3 regions of the Arthrobacter sp. UYCu712 genome follow, and region 1 is predicted to be linked to each of the others. Evidence: riboswitches for the same ligand, from Rfam matches in the RefSeq annotation. Region 1 holds a riboswitch; each other region holds the start of a gene.
What was found. Region 1 has a riboswitch for cyclic di-AMP ahead of ABIB51_RS09245 (NlpC/P60 family protein). Riboswitches for the same ligand answer to the same signal wherever they lie in the genome.
Positions count from the first base shown of each region.

Region 2: it holds a riboswitch for cyclic di-AMP, as region 1 does, so the genes downstream of both, ABIB51_RS17805 (hypothetical protein) here and ABIB51_RS09245 (NlpC/P60 family protein) in region 1, are expected to answer to the same signal.
Region 3: it holds a riboswitch for cyclic di-AMP, as region 1 does, so the genes downstream of both, ABIB51_RS16655 (aggregation-promoting factor C-terminal-like domain-containing protein) here and ABIB51_RS09245 (NlpC/P60 family protein) in region 1, are expected to answer to the same signal.

Region 1 is NZ_JBEPOZ010000007.1:83,052-86,313, reverse strand. It holds gene ABIB51_RS09250 (HNH endonuclease) at 1-205, opposite strand, end outside; gene ABIB51_RS09245 (NlpC/P60 family protein) at 437-1,177, opposite strand; cyclic di-AMP (ydaO/yuaA leader) riboswitch at 1,486-1,656, opposite strand; gene ABIB51_RS09240 (M23 family metallopeptidase) at 1,793-2,614, opposite strand; cyclic di-AMP (ydaO/yuaA leader) riboswitch at 2,619-2,831, opposite strand; gene ABIB51_RS09235 (iron-dependent transcriptional repressor DtxR) at 2,982-3,262, opposite strand, start outside.
Region 2 is NZ_JBEPOZ010000021.1:67,446-70,707, forward strand. It holds partial or broken gene ABIB51_RS17795 (amino acid permease) at 1-768, shown strand, start outside; gene ABIB51_RS17800 (YnfA family protein) at 765-1,103, shown strand; gene ABIB51_RS17805 (hypothetical protein) at 1,201-1,944, opposite strand; cyclic di-AMP (ydaO/yuaA leader) riboswitch at 1,949-2,116, opposite strand; gene ABIB51_RS17810 (hypothetical protein) at 2,317-2,598, shown strand; gene ABIB51_RS17815 (DNA alkylation repair protein) at 2,585-3,262, opposite strand, start outside.
Region 3 is NZ_JBEPOZ010000019.1:10,136-13,397, reverse strand. It holds gene ABIB51_RS16660 (HAMP domain-containing sensor histidine kinase) at 1-1,138, shown strand, start outside; cyclic di-AMP (ydaO/yuaA leader) riboswitch at 1,335-1,494, shown strand; gene ABIB51_RS16655 (aggregation-promoting factor C-terminal-like domain-containing protein) at 1,493-2,293, shown strand; gene ABIB51_RS16650 (VOC family protein) at 2,372-2,749, opposite strand; gene upp (uracil phosphoribosyltransferase) at 2,843-3,262, opposite strand, start outside.

The DNA.
Region 1 (3,262 bases):
CAGCCGTCATCGTGTTGTACCGGGGCCGGATGTAGCGGTTCAGCAGGATCACCGACGGCCGCCCCAGTATGTCCTGTGGCCCGACGACTGGATCGTCGCCTTCGGCCACCACACTGGCCTTTCCGGTAAGCACAAGAACAAGCGCCCGGCGGAAGGTGATTACCGCGAGCGGTTCATATCCAGCATTCAGAACGAGAGTGCGCATCCGCATACCTCTTCACGGCCGCACCCGCCAGGGGCACGAGGGCCGGCTGCCCTCTGCATGGTCGGGCTATGGATCGACACCACAAGAGTAAACACCGAAGGGCCGGATCACCGAATTTTTGATCCGCGGCGGTATGCGTGTCTTCAGGACGATCCCTGCCCGGGACGCAAGAGGACCCCCGCCACAGGGGCGGGGGTCCTCTCGATTTTTGAAGCTTTGGAGGCTAAATGCTTAGCCGCCGACGCGGATGAAGACCGGGCCGGAACCGACGTTCACGCTGTAAAGTGCGGTGGTTCCGCCGTTCCAGCCGCCGTGGACGGCCATGCCGTTGCCGACGTAGACAGCGATGTGGGCCATGCCGACGCCGCCGTTCTTGTAGTACGCGAGGTCGCCCGGGCGGGCCTCAGCGGCACCCACGGTGCGGCCAAGGGACAGGTAGCCGGCCGGCCAGCCGTGGAAGTTGATGCCTGCGGCGGCCAGGGCGTTCGTGGCCAGGGCGGTGCAGTCCTGTGCGACGCCGAGCTGGGCATAGGCGGCGGCGGCGATGGCAGCACCGTTGCCGCTGGCAACGGCCGATCCCGTTGCGGCGACCGAAGCGCCGGCCTGGGCGCCGGTGGCGCCGGCCTTGGAGTCCTGGACCTTGACGAGCGGCTTCGCGACGACCGGAGCCGGTGAAGTGGAAACGGCCGGCTTCTCGTAAGAGATGGCAATGGTGGATGCAGCCGAAATCGTTGCCGGGGTGCCGGACTGGACTTCGAGGGCCGAAGCGGAAGTGGATTCGCGCTGGACGTTGGTCTCAGCAGCGTTGGCCGCGATACCGCTGGTCAGGACGAGGCCTGAAGCAGCAGCAACAACCGCGGCCTGGCGGCCCATGGTTCCGGCGTTGTCGCCGACAGCCTTGGCAATGACAGCAAGCGAGTTGGTCTTGGTGACCTCGGCGCGGTGCCGTGCAGTGTTTGCACGAGTGGTCATTAAGTTCTCTCTTTCGTGATCCTTGGATCGCACTTTTCAGGCGCGAACTGAGGACGCTCCGGCATCTTGGGGGTACGCCGGATCGCCCCGAATGGGTTACTTAGCGAAGGGTGTACTGCGAAGACGCGCCAAAAGCGGGAACTGCATGCAGGTGCTTGGCCTGCGGGCCGGACTCGGCTGAGATTGAGTCGGCGGAGTGAGATCCAGTCCGGGCGCCGGCAAGGGCGGCACGGGTCATGGATTTCAGCGGGCTCGAAAGAGCCGCGCAAGCGCTGCGAAGCGCAGCATTGTGGCGTGAAGACACGAAAGTAGCCTCTCCCAATGCCTGCGAGGTGAGCTGTCGGATTCGGATGGGAGTCACCCGGCCGCGCTGCTTCCTGGGAAGCTTTTGCGACTTAACCCCAAGGCCTTCTTTCGAAGGCCAAAATTGGTTCCCCCGCCCCTGCCAGACGATGTGATGCGAACGGACCTTGAGCGGTGGCAGAGCTAGGCAATCCACTCAAGAGCGCCAACTTCGGAGAAGTTGGCGTACTTCATACGGTACAGCAGTTGGGAGTCAATGTCACATTCAGATCACGGCGTGTCATAAGAATGCGAGAGTCATCCATCGGCTATTTAGAGCCAGCCTGTGGGGTCCACGACGTCGCCGTTGACCATCACTTCGAAGTGCAAGTGGCAGCCGGTGGAGGCGCCGGTGGTCCCGCTCATGGCCACAACGTCGCCACGGGTGACCTGCTGGCCGACGCGGACGCTTGAGGAGGACAAGTGGTTGTACGTGGTCTCCAGGCCGTTGCCGTGGTCGATCACGACGCGGTTTCCGCCGCCGAAGGGGTGCCATCCGGTGAACGTCACGGTGCCGCTGGCGGCCGCGTGGACTGCGGTTCCGCACTGCGCGGCGTAGTCCTGGCCGCGGTGGAACTCGCCCGAGCCGCCGGTGATGGGACTGACACGGTAGCCGAAGGGTGAGGCTGTAACCATCTGGTCAAGGGGGGCGCCGAGGCTGCCGGAAGACGCGGCGCGTGTGATGCTGCCGACGGACTGGGCGCTCAACAGCTGCTTCAGCTTGCCGTCCGGATCGCCCTTGGTGCTCACGGCGGTGCGGCTGAAATCGATCTTGGCGGCAGACTCGGCGGTCACGTTCGGCTGCGCCGACGCGGAAACCGCGCTATTCGAGCCGGCGTCGGTGGCCATGACCGGGCCGGTGGCGGGAACAGTTACCGTCAGGACCAGGCCCGTGGCGGCCAGGGCAATGCCGGCCTTTTGCCCCACACCGCTGGCGGCGGCAAAGTCCGTTACCTGGCGGAACGGGCTCCGGCGGTCCCGGCGTTCATCGCGGTGCGCGTCACGCGGGCGCTCTGCCGTGAAGGCAAGGGCCGGGCGCGGCTCCGGAGCGGGGCCGGTCGCACGACGGCGGCCCCTGGTGGTCTGGGTGGTCAAGAACGGTTCCTCTCTGGATAGCCTGCGAAGTTAGCTGTCGGATTCGGGTCAGAGAGTTCAAAGACCCGGTCCGCCGTGAACAAGCATTCAGGCACAGAGGAAGCCAATGGAAAATCCCTCGGTGGAGCGTGCTTGCCGCTGACGGACTTCACCCCAAGGCTGCTGAACAGCCGGAAGTGGTTCCCCCGCCCCTGCCAGAAGGTGACTCTGCGACTGATCCGCTGGCAGAGCTCGGCTTCGGATCAGATAACGCTTTGGTATCGGTACTGCTGATTAACTATAGGCGATTAAGCCGCCCAGTAATAATCCCGTGATCTCGGCTGTGCACAACTGATGGGTCCTCCCACGAGGTGTGAGTACGGGCAGGTTAACCGACGGTAACAAAGACGTGGGCGGCAACCTCGGGGGGCAGTTCCAGGGCTCCCTCGATGTCCGGAACACGGACGGAAATGTACTCCCCGACGCGCTCCAGGGACAGGAGGGCGCCGGGACGGATGCCACCCTCGTCGAGCTGGACGAGCAGTTCCGGTTCCACCTGGATGGGCTCGGCCAGCCGGTTCACCGTGATGCGGGAACCGGCGCCGTAACCGGCCATCGCCTCCAGCAGGTTCACGATGCCAACGCCGTAGGGCTGGGACGGCAGGCCGC
Region 2 (3,262 bases), on a different contig from region 1:
CTGTTGATGCGGTGGCCATCGGCCTCGGGTCGATGATCGGCGCCGGGGTGTTCGCCGCCTTCACTCCCGCCGCCCAGGCGGCCGGGTCCGGACTCTTGATCGGACTGCTGCTCGCCGCCGTCGTCGCGTACTGCAATGCGACGGCGTCAGCCCAGCTGGCGGCCGAATACCCGATGCCCGGCGGGACCTATGTCTACGGGCGGGAGCGGCTCGGCGAGTGGCCGGCGGTCATCGCTCTCAGCATCCTCCCGGTCCTCGGCGCCGAGGGCATCGCCCGCACCCCGGCGCCACTTGCCGCCGCCGTGGCCGCCGGTTCCTGGGACTGGGCTTCGCCGGTCGTGCGGGCCGGCACGGCACTGGCGTCGTTGGGCGCGTTGCTTGCCCTGATAGCGGGCTGCCGTCCATCCCCGCTTCCACGTCCCGCACCGCGCCGAACCGGTCCTGGCCGCGGTCATCTGCGTGATTGTCGGCTTCGCCGATCTGCGCGGTGCGATCGGCTTTTCGTCCTTCGGCGTCCTCATCTATTACCTCGTGGCGAACGTGTCCGCATACACCCAGACCGGTCAAAACCGCCGCTACCCGGGGGCCCTGCAGCTCACCGGCGCCGCGGCGTGTGTGGTCCAGGTGGCCACGCTGCCGCCGGAGTCCGTGATCGCCGGGATGCTGATGTTCGCGGTCGGCATCGTGTACCGCGTCCTGCGTCTGGCAACGGCTTGGGCAAGGCAACGCGGTATAGCTGACCGTCGTCCTGCGATGATGAGCCGGTGACTATCGCAAAAACCATCGTGTTGTTCGTATTGGCCGCCGCGGCGGAGATCGGCGGCGCCTGGCTGGTGTGGCAGTCGGTGCGTGAAGGCAAGGACTGGTGGTGGGCCGGGCTCGGCGTGCTGGCACTCGGAATCTACGGTTTCGCGGCGACGCTCCAGCCTGACGCGCACTTCGGCCGGATCCTTGCCGCATACGGAGGCGTGTTCGTCGCGGGATCCCTGGCCTGGGGAATGGTTTTCGATGGCTTCCGGCCCGACCGCTGGGACATCGCGGGGGCGGTGATCTGCCTGGTCGGTGTGGCGGTCATCATGTTCGCCCCGCGCAACGCAGGTTAAGCATGGCGCCGGGCACAGTGGAGCCGGGCATATAAGAGGCCGGTGATCCGATGCCCCCAAGGCAACTGATCACCGGCCTCTTTCGCCGCTGAGCGGGTTAGACTCCGGCGCGGACGAAGGTCACGCCGCCGGTGGCGGTCAGCCATGACAGCGGGTGGGCCATCGTGGCGTTGACACCGTTCATGCCGCCGCTGACGGCCTGTCCGTTGCCCGCGTAGATGGCAACGTGGCCGGACTGGACGATGATGTCGCCAGGCTCCGGAGTGGAAACAACCTTGCCGTACTTCAGGAACGCCGCCGGGCCGATGTCGCCGACCGGGATACCGGCTGCGCCGAGGGCCTTCTCCACCATGGCGGTGCAGTCCTGGGTGATGCCGACCTGGCCGTAAGCGGCGGCCAGCAGCGTGGCGTTGATTCCGCCGGCTGCGGGGGCAGCTGCCGGTGCGGGGGCAGCAGCCTGGACCTGGACCGTGGGCTTCGCCGCGGCAGGGGCGGCAGCCGGAGCTGCCGCGACCGGCTTGGGCTGCTCGACGACGGGCGCCGGAGTGGACACGACGGCCGGACGCTCAAAGGTGATCTGAACGGAGGAATCCGCGCTGACCGGTGCGGAGACCTGGTCCTTGACATCGACGGACGACGCCGGGGCGGAGTCGCGCTCGACCGGTGCTTCGGCTGCGTTGGCGGCCATGGCGCTGCTGAGAACCAGGCCCGATGCTGCGGCGATTACCGCAGCCTGGCGGCCGATGGTGCCGGCCTTGCCTGCAAAGGCGGAGGAAATTGCCGTACGCCGACCGGCGGGGGTGGTGCCACGATGGCGCGCGAAAGTATTGCTTGAAGACATGAATGTAGCCTCTCCCAATGCCTGCGAGGTGAGCTGTCGGATTCGGATGGGAGGCACCCGGCCGCACTCTGGGCCCGCGTGGCGGGCCGTGCGGCTTCACCCCAAGACTGGCATGATCAGCTGGTCAAAAAGTGGTTTCCCCGTCTCTGCCGGATGTTGGTGCGAGTTATCCCCGGGCCGCGGCAGAGTTAGGCAATCGGCTGGGGAGCGCCCGTATCGGAGACAACAGGCACCTAACAACGGTAACGGGATGATCACAAAATGTCACATTGAGGTAACGGGTCGGGGTGTGCCGAGGGGCTTTTTCCCGTGGGATCGGTGGGCCCAGGCATAGGATGATGCCATCAGCGATCCCCGAAGCGGAGGCCCGAAATGAACAGCCGCTGTGTCGCCATCTGCCAGCTGAGTAGCCAGCCTCAGGAGGATTTTGACGTCAACACGGAGCTGCTGATTCTCGAAGGCAACGAAGTCCACATCTCGACGTGGGACGCCGAGCCCCGCGACGGCGGTTTTGACGTCCATGTCCTGAACGACCGCGTCGATGCCCTTGGCTTCATGGTGGTTACCGACTGGCAATTCCTGGACGGCAAGGCCTACGCCGTGGTGGAGCGACGGACGGACCACGGAGCCGGGCCCTCCCTCACGTCCCGGTAGCTGTGAATTCCAGCTCGGGCCGGTTTTTCGCCACGTCTTCGAGCACGACGCCGACAGCCTCCCTGAGCAGCCCGCCGTCGGCGGCTTGATCGTCATGCTCCCGCGGCCGGGACAGCGCCAGGTTGGCGTGCCGGACGAATCTACCCCAGTCTCCCCCACCGGCCCGGAGCTCGCGGAGCGGTGACAGCAGGGCCGCGCGCCGCAACCAGACGTCCTGCTCCCGGGTCCAGCGGTCCAGCACGCTGTCAGCCCGGACCCTGCCGACGGTGTCCAGACCCGCGATCAGCGGACCGACGACGTCGATGGCCAGCGGATCAGCCAGTTCGCGAAGTTGCGCAGTCCGCAGGAAGCCTTCGATCCGGGTCAGGTCCGCGTTGTCCAGCACACGGATTTTGGACTGCAGGAGCACCACTGCCGCGAGGCGGCGCTCGAAGACCGGCACCGACCACAGCTCGGAGCTCAACGCGGTGACGTCGTCATGATTTAACCCGCGGTGGCGGACCAGCGCGTCGCGGATAGTCCCCCGCACCGCGCCGACCGACGTCCCGTAGAAGCGCAGATCGCCGACGCGCGGATCGCCACCCAACCGGGCCCGAAATTCGTCCGCCCGCGGCCAGGACCCTTCCCGCTGCAGCGCGAGATCGATAAATTCGCCGGCATCTCT
Region 3 (3,262 bases), on a different contig from region 1:
CTCCGGGGACTACCGGCTCAACGCCGCGCAATCCCCCCAGGGTGATGTGATCGTTACCGGGCTTCCCCTAGCGGAAAAGCAGAACACGCAGTCTTCGCTGGTCTGGACCATGGTGGTGGTGTCCGCCGGCGGACTCGTCCTTATCGGCCTCGCCGGCACGGTACTCATCCGCCGCACCATGAAGCCGCTCGAACAGTTGTCGGAGGTGGCCACGAAGGTCTCCCGCCTCCCCCTCGACGCCGGCGAGGTGGCACTCGCGGTGCGGGTTCCGGCGTCGGCCGCCCATCCCGGCACGGAGGTCGGCAGCGTGGGCTACGCGCTGAACCAGATGCTGGACAACGTCTCCAACGCGCTCGAGGCGCGGCAGCTCAGCGAAATGAAGGTGCGCCAGTTTGTTGCCGACGCCTCGCACGAGCTGCGGACCCCGCTGACCGCCATCCGCGGCTACACCGAGCTGATGAAGATGACCGAGCACTTCACCCCGGATGGCGAGAAGTCCCTGGCACGGGTGCAAAGCCAGTCCCAGCGGATGACCACCCTGGTGGAGGATCTGCTCCTGCTGGCCCGGCTCGACGAACGGCAGCCGCTCAAGCTCGGCGAGGTGGACCTCACCCAGCTGGCGATCGAGACGGTCAGCGATGAGAAGGTCATGGCCCCCGACCACATCTGGCGGCTGAAACTCCCGGAGGAACCGGTGGTGGTCCGCGGCGACCCGACCCAGCTGCACCAGGTGCTGGCCAACCTGCTGTCCAACGCTCGCAAGCACACCGCTCCCGGGACCACGGTGGTCACCGGAGTGACGCGTTCGGCCGATGGCAGCGCGGTGGTCACGGTGACGGACAACGGCGACGGAATTGCCCCCGACTTCATGAACCACGCCTTTTCCCGCTTCGCCCGTGCGGACGCCGCGCGGAAGAACCCGGCGGCCACGACGGCGGCAGCCACCCGTTCCGCGCCGCCCGGCAGCTACGGCGCGCCGGCGCTGGCCCCGGCGCCCACCGCCGAAGGGACCAGCGGGCTCGGCTTGTCGATCGTCCAGTCGATCATGGAAGCCCACGGCGGCACCGTTGATGTCACGTCGCGGCCCGGCCGTACGGAGTTCGCCCTCCGTCTTCCCGCCGGCCTGCCGGCCACGTAGCCCGCGTGGCCCTGTAGCCCACGGGGCCCTGGCCGCCGTTCGCGAGTCGGTGGTTGCGGCCTGGCGGCGCAAGGCGACACTCCGTCTGCAGTGATCTCCGTTACCAAAATGTGACTCCATCATGAAACTCCTGTACCGTCTTTAGGGTGCGGCCACCACTGGCGCCGCATATCCGGATGGACGCCAAACTCTGCCGCTTCCCGGATCGCTGGACCAGGCAGAGGCGGGGGACCCAGAGTTCCCGGGCATTCTGCATCCATGCGCCCTTGGGGTTAAGCCGACACGCGATCATCCGTGCGGCCGGATTTCTCATCCGAACCCGACAGCTAACTCCGCAGGCGTTTGAGAGGCATCATGACTGACTTCAAGGTACAAACGCGCCCAGAAGGCGCTTCAGGCACATCCCGCTCAACTCGTTCACGCCACCGTGCCGAGTCAGCCACGCCGACGTCGGCCCTGTCCCGGTTTGCCGCGGGCCTCGGTTCAACCGGCCGCCGCGCCGCCGTGGTCGCCACGGCCTGCGCGGTCCTCGTCGGAGTCGGCGCTGCCGGGTACGCCGCCGAGCCGGCCAACCGGCCCTCTGCTGCCATCAGTTCCAGCACTTCCGCCACCACGGCCGATCCGCTGACCCAGCTGAACTTCGAACAGGTCCGCGTCGACTCCCAGACCACTGCGCCTCCCGGCGCCAGCGTCCAGGCGCAGTCCGCCGAAGTGGAGCCGGCCGAGGCCCCTGCACCCGCCCCAGCACCGGCCCCCGCGCCGGCACCCGCTCCGGCACCCGCTCCGGAACCTGTTCCTGCTCCGGCCGCCGCACCCGCACCCGCACCGGAACCGGCGAAGCCCGTCGATGATCCCGCCGGGGCGCAGGCCTACGCCGCCTCCCAGCTGGGATCCTACGGCTGGGCGTCCGGCCAGATGCAGTGCCTGCAGAAGCTCTGGACCAAAGAATCGGACTGGAAGACCACCGCCACGAACAAGAGCAGCGGTGCCTACGGTGTGGTCCAGTCCCTGCCGGCCGAAAAGATGGCCAGCGCGGGCGCTGACTACCGGACGAACTATGAGACCCAGATCAACTGGGGACTGAACTACGTCAAGCAGCGCTACGGCTCGCCCTGTGGCGCCCTGAACTTCCACTTGGCCCACAACTGGTACTAAGCCGGCGGCCCGTCCCGGACGTACCCGCATCAGTACGAAAGCCCCGAACCCTGCGGTTCGGGGCTTTCGTGTGTGCGGCTAGCTGGTGGGCCGGTTCGGAATGTACTGCACCGCCCATTTGTTGCCGTCGGGATCCGCAAAATAGACGAAGTGACCCCAGTCCTGGACATCGACGTCGCTGACGTCCACGCCGTTGTCCTTGAGCTTCTTGTGCGCGGACCGGATGTCGCTGACCACGAGCTGCAGGCTGGGAGCGGTGCCCGGCGGAGCGTCGTTGAGCCCCTCGCCGATGGCGATCGAGCAGCCGGAGCCCGGCGGCGTCAGCTGGACGAAGCGGATGCCGTCCATGGGACGTTCGTCGTAGTCGGCGTTGAAGCCGACCTTGTTGACGTAGAAGTCCTTGGCGCGGTCCACATCGGACACGGGGACAAACACAAGTTCAAGCTTCCAGTCCATGGCCCACAGGCTAGCGCGGGCCATCGCATTCCGGAAGGGGACTGCAGGCGCAGCTTGCAGGCGGGGCGCCCGCGGGACCCCTGCGGCTGCTGCCTAGCCGGCGATTCCGTAGAGGCGGTCGCCGGCGTCGCCCAGGCCGGGCACGATGTAGGACTTCTCGTTGAGCTTCTCGTCGATCGAGGCGAGCACGATAGTCACGTTGGCGTCCGCGAGCTCCTCCTCCAGCTTGGCGAGGCCTTCGGGGGCGGCGAGCAGGCAGATGCAGGTGACATCGGAGGCGCCGCGCTTGAAGAGGAACTTGATGGCCTCGCGCAACGTGCCGCCGGTGGCCAGCATGGGGTCCAGAACGAAGATCTGGCGGTCCGTGAGGTCCTCGGGGAGACGCTCGGCGTAGGTGATGATGTCCAGGGTTTCCTCGTCCCGGGCCATACCCAGGAAACCGACCTCGGCGGTGGGGACCAGCTTGGTCATGCCTTCGAGCATGCCGAGGCCGGCGCGGAGGATCGGGACCAC